Regions from separate parts of the Streptomyces sp. DH10 genome, predicted to be linked through region 3. Evidence: riboswitches for the same ligand, from Rfam matches in the RefSeq annotation. Region 3 holds a riboswitch; each other region holds the start of a gene.
The links. Region 3 has a riboswitch for cyclic di-AMP ahead of QC385_RS43325 (M23 family metallopeptidase). Riboswitches for the same ligand answer to the same signal wherever they lie in the genome.
Positions count from the first base shown of each region.

Region 1: it holds a riboswitch for cyclic di-AMP, as region 3 does, so the genes downstream of both, QC385_RS08835 (C40 family peptidase) here and QC385_RS43325 (M23 family metallopeptidase) in region 3, are expected to answer to the same signal.
Region 2: it holds a riboswitch for cyclic di-AMP, as region 3 does, so the genes downstream of both, QC385_RS02730 (C40 family peptidase) here and QC385_RS43325 (M23 family metallopeptidase) in region 3, are expected to answer to the same signal.

Region 1 is NZ_JARVKU010000003.1:407,001-410,855, reverse strand. Features, by position in the region: gene pcrA (DNA helicase PcrA) at 1-1,156, opposite strand, end outside; cyclic di-AMP (ydaO/yuaA leader) riboswitch at 1,446-1,619, shown strand; gene QC385_RS08835 (C40 family peptidase) at 1,628-2,809, shown strand; gene QC385_RS08830 (hypothetical protein) at 2,947-3,855, shown strand, end outside.
Region 2 is NZ_JARVKU010000001.1:631,714-635,568, forward strand. Features, by position in the region: gene QC385_RS02720 (ATP-dependent Clp protease proteolytic subunit) at 1-296, shown strand, start outside; gene QC385_RS02725 (hypothetical protein) at 303-611, shown strand; cyclic di-AMP (ydaO/yuaA leader) riboswitch at 964-1,160, shown strand; gene QC385_RS02730 (C40 family peptidase) at 1,164-1,637, shown strand; gene QC385_RS02735 (DUF6328 family protein) at 1,720-2,361, shown strand; gene QC385_RS02740 (LysE family translocator) at 2,297-2,926, opposite strand; gene QC385_RS02745 (LysR family transcriptional regulator) at 3,019-3,855, shown strand, end outside.
Region 3 is NZ_JARVKU010000046.1:20,603-24,457, reverse strand. Features, by position in the region: gene QC385_RS43335 (alginate lyase family protein) at 1-661, shown strand, start outside; tRNA gene QC385_RS43330 (tRNA-Met) at 716-789, shown strand; cyclic di-AMP (ydaO/yuaA leader) riboswitch at 1,079-1,235, shown strand; gene QC385_RS43325 (M23 family metallopeptidase) at 1,247-2,278, shown strand; gene QC385_RS43320 (aldo/keto reductase) at 2,385-3,329, shown strand; gene QC385_RS43315 (PrsW family intramembrane metalloprotease) at 3,366-3,855, opposite strand, start outside.

The DNA.
Region 1 (3,855 bases), on a different contig from region 3:
TCTTGGGGCGGCGGGACTCGTTGCGCTCGATGACCGCGTTGGCCGCGCTGAGGATCGTCTGGGTGGAGCGGTAGTTCTGCTCCAGCAGGATCGTCGTCGCGTCCGGGTAGTCCTCCTCGAACTGGAGGATGTTGCGGATCGTCGCGCCGCGGAAGGCGTAGATCGACTGGTCGGCGTCACCCACCACGCACAGCTCGGCGGGCGGGACGTCGTCCGGGCCGGGCGGTACGTCGACGGGGTGCTCGGAGGTGCCGACGAGCTCCCGGACGAGGGCGTACTGGGCGTGGTTGGTGTCCTGGTACTCATCCACCAGCACATGGCGGAAGCGGCGGCGGTAGTGCTCGGCGACGTCCGGGAAGGCACGGAGCAGGTTGACCGTCGTCATGATCAGGTCGTCGAAGTCGAGGGCGTTCGCCTCGCGCAGCCGCGACTGGTACATCGCGTAGGCCTGGGCGAGGGTCTTCTCGAAGCCGTCGGAGGCTTGGGCGGCGAAGTCCTCCTCGTCGATCAGCTCGTTCTTCAGATTGCTGATCTTGGCGCTGAAGGACTTCGGCGGGAAGCGCTTGGGGTCGAGGTCCAGGTCGCGGCAGACCAGGGCCATCAGGCGCTTGGAGTCGGCGGCGTCGTAGATCGAGAAGGAGGACGTGAAGCCGAGCTTCTTGCTCTCGCGCCGCAGGATGCGCACGCACGCGCTGTGGAAGGTCATCACCCACATCGCGTTCGCCCGCGGGCCGACGAGCTGCTCGACGCGTTCCTTCATCTCGCCCGCGGCCTTGTTGGTGAAGGTGATCGCGAGGATCTGGCCCGGGTGCACTCCCCGCTCGGCGAGCAGGTGGGCGATGCGGTGCGTGAGCACGCGGGTCTTGCCGGAGCCGGCGCCGGCCACGATGAGCAGCGGGGAGCCGGAGTGGACGACGGCGGCGCGCTGGTTGTCGTTCAGCCCCTCCAGGAGGGTGGCGGTGTCCACCACCGGGCGCGGGGCGCCGTCGCGGTAGTAGGCGTCCCGGTCCGGGGGCACGTCGAACTTCCCGCCGAACAGATCGTCCGGAACCGGCTCCGGTACGTGATCGTCCTCGGGTGGCGGCGGGGGCTCGTCCGCGGGGCCCCGCTGGGCCTGGAGGTCCGCCAGGAAGCTGTCGTCAAAGAGGCTGCTCATCGCTCTCCGAGTCTAGGGCGCCCCACTGACAGCCCGCCGCCGCCCCGAGAACATCGCCGAAAGGATCCCCTCGTCACCCTGCATCCCCGCACGATCACAGCCCGCTACGCCGTCACAATTATGACGAACTCATGACCAAACCTCCTCCGCCGATGACGCTCGGCGACGCCCTCGGCTAAGGTCACGAAAATGTATCGGGCATATCGCCCATCAACCTTCACAAGGGCCACACGAGTTGGCTACCGTGCGGGCAGGCCGCACGACCCCCACCGGCGAACGTCGCCGGGCCGCGCGGCCTCCGCCGAGTCCGGTGTGCCGCAGCGGCAGCCGGAGCCGGGGACCCAACCGAGAACTCTGGGGTGAATCGGCCCCGCTCCCTTCGCGGAGACGGCCGTAGGGCAACCCTTCCGATGTACCCGCCCGAACCCGACAGCTAACCCGGTAGGCGGAGCATGGAAGGAGTCGCCTCCCTTGGCGTCGCACCGCAAGTCGCGTCCCGCGGGTACGCGCGTCGCAGGCATACGGACCCCCGCCCTCGCAACGGCGGCCCTCACGTCCGTGGCCCTGCTGTCCCAGTCGGCCAACGCCGCCCCCGAGGCCGACGACAAGCCGAGCCTGGAAGAAGTCGAGAAGAAGGTCGACGACCTCTACCGCCAGGCCGAGTCGGCCACCGACAAGTACAACGCGGCCAAGGAGAAGACCGCGAAGCAGCGCAAGCGCGTCGACACCCTCCTCGACGGTGTCGCGCAGCGCACCCAGAAGCTCAACGAGGCACGGGAGAAGCTGGGTTCCTTCGCCGCCGCCCAGTACCGCACCGGCGCCTCCGCGCCGGACACGGCGACGTTCCTGCTCGCGGACACCCCGCAGGACTACTTCGACCAGACCCAGCTGATGGACCGGATGACCGGCCGTCAGAAGATCGCGGTCGACGACTACGTCACCCAGCAGTCCGAGACGATGAAGAAGCGTCAGGAGGCCACCGAGAGCCTCCAGACGCTCAACGAGACGCAGGGCGACCTGAAGACGGCCAAGGCGACCGTCCAGCGCAAGCTCGCCGACGCGCGCGAACTGCTGTCGAAGCTGACCGCCGAGGAGAAGGCGCGGCTCGCGGCGATCGAGAGGGAGAAGCAGCAGGAGGCCGCCCGCAAGGCCGCCGAGCTGGCCCGGCAGCAGGCCGCACAGCAGCGGGCGCAGGAGGAGGCCGCCCAGCAGCAGGAGAGCGGTTCGTCCTCGCCGTCGGGCTCGTCCTCCACGGGCTCGTCCTCCTCGACGGCCCCGGCAGACTCCTCGTACGCCACCAAGGCCGAGAAGGCCCTCGCCTTCGCCCGCGCCCAGATCGGCAAGCCGTACGTCTGGGGCGCCGTCGGTCCCGGCTCCTACGACTGCTCCGGCCTCACCCAGGCCGCGTGGAAGGCCGCGGGCGTCACCCTGCCGCGCACGACCTGGGACCAGGTCAACGCCGGCACGACCGTTTCCCTGGCCAACGCACAGCCCGGTGACCTGGTCTTCTTCTACGACGACCTCTCACACGTCGGCATCTACATCGGCAACGGCATGATGATCCACGCCCCGAAGCCCGGCACCTATGTGCGCGAGGAGTCGATCTACTACGACGGCGAGTCGTCGATCCACAGCGTGGTGCGGCCGGCCTGAGAGCCCGTACGTCACCGAGGGCACGCGCGCGTGAGGGCGCTCACGCTTTTTGAAGCGCACGCGCGCGTGCCCCGTTTTTGAAGGCAGGCGCGCGTGCCCCGCATGGAACGGACGCGGCGCCTCCTAGCATCGGCTCCATGCCCGGCCCCTCCCCCTCCACCGCCTGGTGGGCGCAGCGAGCGCCGTCCGCGAGTGCCGCCGTGCTGGCGACCGGCACCCTGGCGGTCGGACTGGATCTGGCGGGGTACGGCGTCCTCTCCCGCATCGCCCTCGGCCTGGCCTGCGCGGCCTGGCTGATGCTCGCCGCGGACTTCACCCTGCGGCTGCTGCTCGCCGGCACGCGATGGCGGGCGTACGCGGCGGTGCCGGGCCTCCTGGACACCGTGGCGACGGCCGCCCTCACCACCGTGGCGGCGACGGCCGTCCTGGGCACCGGCTTCTCGGCGGCCGGCTCGCAGTCCCTGGCGGCGGCACTGCTGGTGCTGGCCGTACTGCTCTGGCCCGTGCCGCTGGCCCTCCCCGCGCAGGACGGGGAGCGGCGCCGGCCCGGGACGGTGTTCGCGCGCTGCATGGCCACGCAGGGCCTAGCCGTGCTCGGTGCCACGCTGGCCGCGGCCGAGTCGGCGGCCTGGCTCGCGCACGCGGCGCTGGTGCTGTTCTGGCTGGGGCTCGTGCTGTACGTCCTCGCCCTGGCCCGTTTCGATGTGCGGCAGGTGGCCGAGGGGCGCGGCGACCACTGGCTCGCGAGCGGGGCGCTCGCCATCTCGGCACTGGCCGGGGCGCGGCTCATCAGCTCCGACAGCGCACGCCTGTACCTGTGGAACGACGACGACCGCGGCGTCCTGCGCCGTGTGACGGCCGTACTGCTCGTGCTCGCACTGGCCGGCTGCGCCGTCCTGCTCGCGGCCGAGTTCCTGCGGCCGCGGCCCCGTCACGACATCCGGCGCTGGGCCAGCGTGTTCGCCTGGGCCAAGACTGCGGCGGCGGCACTGGCCGTCGCCGCGGCCCTCGACGTCTCCTGGCTCGACGGCCTCGGGGAGGTCTTG
Region 2 (3,855 bases), on a different contig from region 3:
CGCCCGGCAAGCGATTCGCGCTGCCGGACGCCCGCCTGGTGCTCCATCAGCCCGCCCTGCCCGAGCCGGTCCGCGGACAGGCCGGCGATCTGGCGATCCAGGCCGACGAGTTGACCCGCATCCGGACCCGCATGGAGGAGCTGCTCGCGCGGCACACGGGCCGTACCCGGGAGCAGGTCGGCGAGGACATCGAGCGCGACAAGGTCCTCACCGCCCAGGAGGCGGTGACGTACGGCCTGGTGGACCGGATCGTCCCCCACCGCAAGGCCACCCTGGCCCCGCCGACCGGAGAGTGAGCGCCGGTGCTCCCGCCCGAACTGCCGCCCCTGCCCGCGCTGACGCGGGCCGAGGCGGAGTTGATCGACCGTTACCTGGAGGTCGTCGACCTGCTCGGCCGGATCAACCCGGCACTGCCCGGCGACACCTACCGCGGACTGCGCGCCGCCCAGGCCCTGGTGGGCAAGGCGACGGCGCTGCGTGACGCGCTGACCCTGATGTACCAGCGGGGAGAGACGGAACTGCACGCCGGAACGCTCGGCCGGGCGCTGCGGGTGCTGGACGGCGAGCGGCGTACGGCTCGCGTCAGCCTGCCCCCGGAGTCCGTCAGTTGACGCGGATCCGTCGGTCCGGACGCCCGCCGTGTCGACGGAGCGTCCGGGCCTGAGTCGAAACGGACCGAATGACGTACCTCTGTTCGGAGTAGACGGGAGTCCTTTTTTTTGGCCCTCGCAGTTGCGCAACGCGCGTAGCCGTAGGGCGGAATGGGACATTCCATGCCTGGTCCGGGCACCCATGGACCTGTGGACGGTGGCTCGAACACAGACGTGTCCACCCGAACGGGTGAGTGGTGAGTAACAACACAAATCCCCGGTTCCGTTGGGATTTCGGGACAAGCATGAGTCAAGATCCCTGACTGACGACAAGCCCCCGCCGCAGCGGCGGGGCGATCCGGGCGGACGCCGAGTCCTGCCGCCGCCTGGATGACCGGTCGACAGGAGTGGATCGGCAGGAGTGGAGGACCCAAGCACGACGGGTCGCCGGGACGGTCACGCCATGACCGGGTCCGAGCAGCCCTTGGGGTGAAGCCGCGTCAGCGGCCGGGCAACTTCGCCAGCCCGAATCCGACAGGTCATCCTTCACAGGCGGCTGACGAAGGGTTGCGCATGACTGCGCTCAATCGTGTCCCGTCGCTCATGGTCCGGGCCGGTACGGCCTCGGCGCTCACCATCGCCGCGGTGGGCGGCTCGATCGTGGCCCCCGGCTTCTCCTCGGAGGCCTCGGCAGCCACGCATGGGACGAAGGCACTCCAGATCGCGGCCTCGAAGAAGGGTTCGCCCTACAAGTACGGGGCCACCGGTCCGCACAGGTTCGACTGCTCCGGGCTCACGCTGTACTCGTTCAAGAAGGCCGGCAAGAAGCTCCCCCGCACGGCCGCCCAGCAGTACAACAAGACGCGCCACATCTCCGCCAAGAACCGCAAGGCGGGAGACCTGGTGTTCTTCCACTCGGGCAGCAACGTGTACCACGTGGGTATCTACGCGGGTAAGAACAAGCTCTGGCACTCCCCGAAGAGCGGGGACGTGGTGCGGCTGCAGAAGATCTGGACCAAGAGCGTCTGGTACGGGCGCGTGAAGTGATCCGCCCGGCGTGCGGCGGCGTCCCTGACGCGCCGCCGCACGCCGGAGCGTGACACGGCCTCAAGTGGTTACCCGTCACCCCATGGCCGAGCACCGTCCCTGCACCGCACGCGGCGAGACCCCGCTGCAACGCGCCGACCGGAACTTCGTCGAGCTGCTCCAGGAGCTCCGGGTCACCCAGACGGGCGTACAGATCCTTTTCGCGTTCCTGTTGTCGCTCGCGTTCACCTCGCGCTTCACGTCCCTCGACACGGTCCAGCGCGTCACCTACGTCATCACGCTGCTGCTCGCGGTCCTGGCAGCGGCGCTGTTCACCGCGCCGGCCGCGCTGCACCGCTCGCTCTTCCAGCAGGGCGCCAAGCCCCGCATCGTGCAGGTCTCCTCACGACTGGCCACCACCGGCCTGATCGTGCTGGTGTTCGCGTTCAGCGGTTCCGTGCTGCTGGTGGTGGACGTGACGACCAGTCGGACCGGTGGCATCGCCGCGGGCGCGGCGACGTTCCTGGTCTGCGTCGGCCTGTGGGGGCTGCTTCCCCGGCTGGTGCGGCGGGCCGGGCTGCGGCAGGAGACGCACGGCAGCCCCGGGCCGCCGGAGGCCCCCGCGGAGGAGCCGGCGCCCCAGGGCACCGTCCGGATCCCCGCGCCGCTGCGCGGCACCATCAGGCCGCCCTCAGCGGTTCGAGAAGGAGCAGCACACCGAGAAGCGTCAGCGCGGCGCCGGTGACCCCCTCGACGGCCCGCGCGGCCCGTGGTTCGCGCAGCCACCGGCCCAGCCGGTCCACCAGCAGGGCCACGGCCGGGAACCACAGCAGGGCGAGGACCACCACGATCAGCGCCAGCAGCAGCGTCCGGGGCAGCGCGGGACTGCCCGCGGGCACGAACTGCGGCAGCAGGCTGAGGAAGGTGATGGGCGCTTTCGGATTCAGGGCGTTCGTGACGAAGCCCTGCCGCAGGGGACGCGCGGCGGACGCGATGGTCCCGGTGGTTTCGACGGGCACGGCACGGGGCCGGCGCAGCGACCACAGCGTCCGCACTCCCAGGTACAGGACATAGCCGCCGCCCAGCAGCTGGAGCGCGCGGAACAGCGCGGGCACGGCGGCCAGGACCGCGGCGACGCCCGCCACGGCCAGCGCGGTGTGCAGGAGCAGCCCGCCCGCGATGCCGAGCGCGCAGGCGACGCCGGCGCGGCGGGAGACCAGGGCGTTGCGCACGACGACCGTGAAGTCGGCGCCCGGCATGGCGACCATGCCCGCCGCCACCCCGGTGAAGGCGATGAGTTGTGCGTCCATACGGCCAGCCTGCCGGGCCGGAGCCTTCAGCAGGTATGTCGCGTATCCTGGGCAGGCCTTAAGCAATGCTTTGGTCTGTGGAGGTCAGCGGCGTGTACGACCCGACCCGGCTGGCGGCGCTGGTCGCCGTAGCGGAGGCCGGGTCGATCACCCGGGCCGCGGAGCGCCTCGGCTACACCCCGCCCGCGCTCTCCCAGCAATTGGCCAAGCTGGAACGGGAGGCGGGCTCGGCGCTGCTGGTCCGGCATCATCGCGGGACGCGGCTGACGGGCGCGGGCGAGCTGCTGGTGGCACGGGCCCGGCGCGTGCTCGACGAGCTGGAGCTGGCCCGCCACGAACTGGCCCGGCTGGCCGGTCTGTCGGGCGGTGTCCTGAGGCTCGGGACGTTCCAGACGGCGGGCATCCACCTGCTGCCGCCGGTGCTCAGCGCGTTCCGCCGGGCTCACCCGGATGTGGAGCTGTCCGTCGCCGACCACGAACCGCCGACCGGTGTCACCGCCGTGGCCGCCGGTGAGATCGACCTGGCCCTGACGCATACGTACGAGCCCGCCGACGCCCTGCCGCTGCCCGCCTCCGTGCGCCTGGAGCCGGTTCTGGTCGAGGAACTGGTGCTGGTGACCGCCCCGGGGCATGCCCTCGCCGACGGCACGTCCAGGCTTCCCCTGTCGGAGCTGGCGGGTCAGCCGCTGATCAGCATGGCGCCGGAGCATCCGTCCCGGCGGGGTGTGGAGGCTGCGCTGGCCAGGGCCGGGGCCAGCCCGTCGGTGCTGGTGTCGACGCCCGGGTACGCGCTGGTGTGCGCGCTGGTCAGCGCGGGGCTCGGGGTGGGCGTCGTACCGGAGATGGTGGCGCGGACATCGGTCACGCCGGTCGGGGTGCGCCCGCTCGGGGCGGGCGAGCTGCGCCGTACGATCTCGGTCGCCTACCGG
Region 3 (3,855 bases):
GCGCTTCGAGGGCATGTTGCGCACGGCCCATCTCCCCGAAGTCACCGTCACCGACCCGGACTTCACCGGGAGCTGGGACCTGGTGGCGACCGACGCGGTCATCGCCGTGGCCGTCTTCCTCGACGACCGCCGGGCCTTCGGCCACGTCCTGGAGCGTTTCCGGGAGCGGGTGCCCGCCTACTTCTGCCTGGAGAAGGACGGCCCCGCACCACTCACCGTGCCCGGCTCCGGCCTCGCCGGCCCGCGGCGGATGACGGCGTACTGGTCCGGGCAGGCCACCTACCGGGACGGCGTCACCCAGGAGACCTGCCGCTTCCTCCGGCACGTCGGCGCCTCGCTCGCCGCCACCGCCCACATCGCCGAGACGGCCCGGCACCAAGGGGTCGACCTCTACGGCGAGGTCCAGGACCGGCTGACGGCCGCGCTCACCCTGCACGCCCGCAAGAATCGGGGCGGGCGCACACCGGCGTGGCTGTGCGGCGGCCGCGTCGAGGGCAGGCTCGGGCCGCACCTGGAGGTCGCCCTCAACCACCTGGAGGGCCGCATCCATGCGTCCCTCCCGGCCGCGCGCAAGCCGGCCGTACGCACCCGGCCCGCCGGCACCGACGACCTGTTCACCGCCGGGGAGACCCTCACCCACGCGGGCGACCCGGGCCGCTGAGCACCGGGTGTGCGCGAGGGGTCCCGCGGATGGCGTACACTGGAGTCACAACGACGCGGGGTGGAGCAGCTCGGTAGCTCGCTGGGCTCATAACCCAGAGGTCGCAGGTTCAAATCCTGTCCCCGCTACTGAAGGCCGAGGGCCGGAATCCGAAAGGGTTCCGGCCCTCGGTTATTTCCATGGGTTCTTCATCACTGTCAGTGAGTGAATCACGCCGCTATGCATGACAACTGACACACCGTCAAAACCCGTCAGTCACTTACGTGGCGGTCAACTCGCCCGATTTGGGCCGGTCATGGCAGGTTGGTCCGCGCGAAAAAGGTTAATGATCAAGTGGAATCGCTGGAATCCCCACCGCGCGTCTATTAACGTTCGATAACGCAGCGCGGTCGTCCCAGCCGTCACAGAAGGCGGCTCCGCGCGCACGCGCCGAATTCCGAAAGGGAACCGGGGAACCACTACTTGGGGTGAATCGGGCGTATGCCGCCGTGGAAGCACGGCACGTATACGCGCGTAGGAGACCTTCCTGCTCCGAACCCGTCAGCTAACCCGGTAGGCGAGAAGGAAGGAAAGGAGTACGCCCACGTGGCGTCCAACCGGCCTGCCCCCGCGGCCCCGTCCGCGCACAACCAGCGCGACACCGAAACCTTCGGCTACGGCGGTCACCGCACCGAAGAGGGCCCGTTCCAGGAATGGAACCCCACCGCGGAGTCCATCCGTCCCGTCCGTGGCCGGCATCGCGTCACCAAGCAGCGCGGCGGAGGCCTCGCGCGCAGCTCCACCGTCCTGGGCGTCGGCGTCATAGCCGCCGTGGGCGCGGGCGGCATGGCCAGCGCCCAGACCGGCAAGCCGCCGGTGTCGATCTCCGTTCCGGACCTTCCCTCGGTGGGTTCCCTCATTTCGGACGACGACACCCCCGAAGGCTCCGCCACTCCGCTCAGCGACCTCGCCACACCGGCGGCCGACACCGAGCAGGGCACCTCCGGCGCCGGTGAGGCCCTGCGCGCCCGGATCATGGCGCAGGTCGAGCACCAGCAGGAGCAGATCGAGACCAAGGCCGCGCAGGACGCCGCGGACGCCGCCCAGAAGGCGGCAGCGGAGGCCGCCGCCAAGGCGGAGAAGGAAGCCAAGGCCAAGGCCGCCGAAGCCAAGCGGAAGGCGGAGGAGGAGGCCCGGAAGAAGGCCGAGGCCGAGCGGCTCGCCGCCCTCGCCAAGCAGTACACGCTGCCGACCTCCGCGTACACCATCACCTCGACCTTCGGTCAGGCCGGCGCCTACTGGTCCTCCGGCTACCACACCGGTCTCGACTTCGCCGCCCCCACGGGCACGCCGATCAAGGCGGTGCACAGCGGCACCATCACCGAGGCGGGCTGGAACGGGTCGTACGGCTACAAGACGGTCCTCACCCTCGATGACGGCACGGAGATCTGGTACGCGCACCAGTCGTCCATCGGCGTCAGCGTCGGTCAGAAGGTCAGCACGGGGGACGTCATCGGCCGCGTGGGCGCGACCGGCAACGTCACCGGGGCGCACCTGCACCTCGAGGTCCACACCGGTGGGTCCACCAACGGGGTCGACCCGCTGGCGTGGCTGCGGGGCAAGGGCCTGAGCGTCTGAGCGACGGCGTTCTGGGTCTCGTGCGGGGGTTTCGTGCCGGGGCGTTCACGGGAGTTTCGCGTGCGCTCCGGAATGAGGCTCCCCCGCACGGCCGTTGACACGGAGCATGACTTCTCTTCGCAAGCTCGGCTCCTCCGACCTCGAGGTCTTCCCGCTCGCCCTCGGCGGCAACGTATTCGGCTGGACCGCGGACGAGGCACAGTCGTTCGCCGTCCTCGACGCGTACACCGCCGCGGGCGGCAACTTCGTAGATTCCGCCGATGTCTACTCGGCGTGGGCGGACGGCAACCAGGGCGGTGAGTCCGAGACCGTCCTCGGCAAGTGGCTGACGTCGCGCGGCAACCGCGCGGACGTCGTCGTCGCCACGAAGGTCAGCCAGCACCCCGAGTTCCAGGGCCTGTCCGCCGCCAACATCAAGGCCGCCGCCGACGCCTCCCTGCGGCGCCTCGGCACCGACTACATCGACCTGTACTACACCCACTACGACAAGCCCGACGTGCCGGTGGAGGAGATCATCGGCGCGCTCGACGAACTCGTGACGGCGGGGAAGGTGCGGCACATCGCCGCCTCCAACATCTCCGCGGAGCGGCTGCGGGCCTCCCTGGAGTTCTCCGACCGCGAGGGGCTCGCCCGCTATGTGGCCCTCCAGCCCCACTACAACCTGGTCTCCCGCGACACCTACGAGGGCGAGCTCCAGGACCTCGCCGCGCGGACCGGCCTGGCGGCCGTCCCGTACTACGCGCTCGCGTCGGGGTTCCTGACCGGCAAGTACCGGCCCGGTACGGCCGTCGACAGCGCGCGGGCGGGCGGTGCCGCCAAGCACCTGGAGACCGAGCGGGGCCGCCGGGTCCTCGACGCCCTCGACGAGATCGCCGCGGCCCACGACGTCCCCGTCGCCACGGTCGCCCTCGCCTGGCTCGCGGCCCAGCCGACGGTGGTGGCGCCGATCGCTTCGGCACGGACGGTGGAGCAGCTGCCCGCGCTGATCGGGGTCGGGGAGCTGACGCTGACGGAGGCGGAGCTCGGGCGGCTCACGGAGGCTTCGGCCTGAGCCGTCCCTGCGCCCGGGCCTGCGGGGCTGAGGTGGCTACGACCGGTACGGGTTGTACGCGGGGTACGGGGTGGCCGACGTCGTCGGTGTCGTCGCCGTTGCCGGAGTCATCGGGTAGCCGTACCCGTACGCCCCGTACACCGGCCATGGCGGGGCCGCCACCGGTACCGGAGGGGCCGTGATCCGGGCGGCGTAGTCCAGCGCGGGGCGGGCCGTCTCCCGGCGTCGCCACAGTTCGTCCAGCAGTTCCCGTTCCCGTACGACGAAGTCGGCACCGGCGCGGCCGCGGCGACCCCGGTGCCGCAGGAACGCCAGGGACGTCGCGTACCCCTCGTACTGCGCGACCTGCCGTGCCGCCGCCCTGCCCGCGTGGCGGCGGGCGTACTGGCGGGCGATCCGCCGGGCCCGCATCGAGCCGAGGGCGTACGGCTCGACCGGGGACAGCCAGCCGGCCACGGCGTAGGCGGGCAGCTCTGTCCGCACGGTCTTCAGCTCCCGCTGCCGTGTCCAGATCACCAGCCACGTC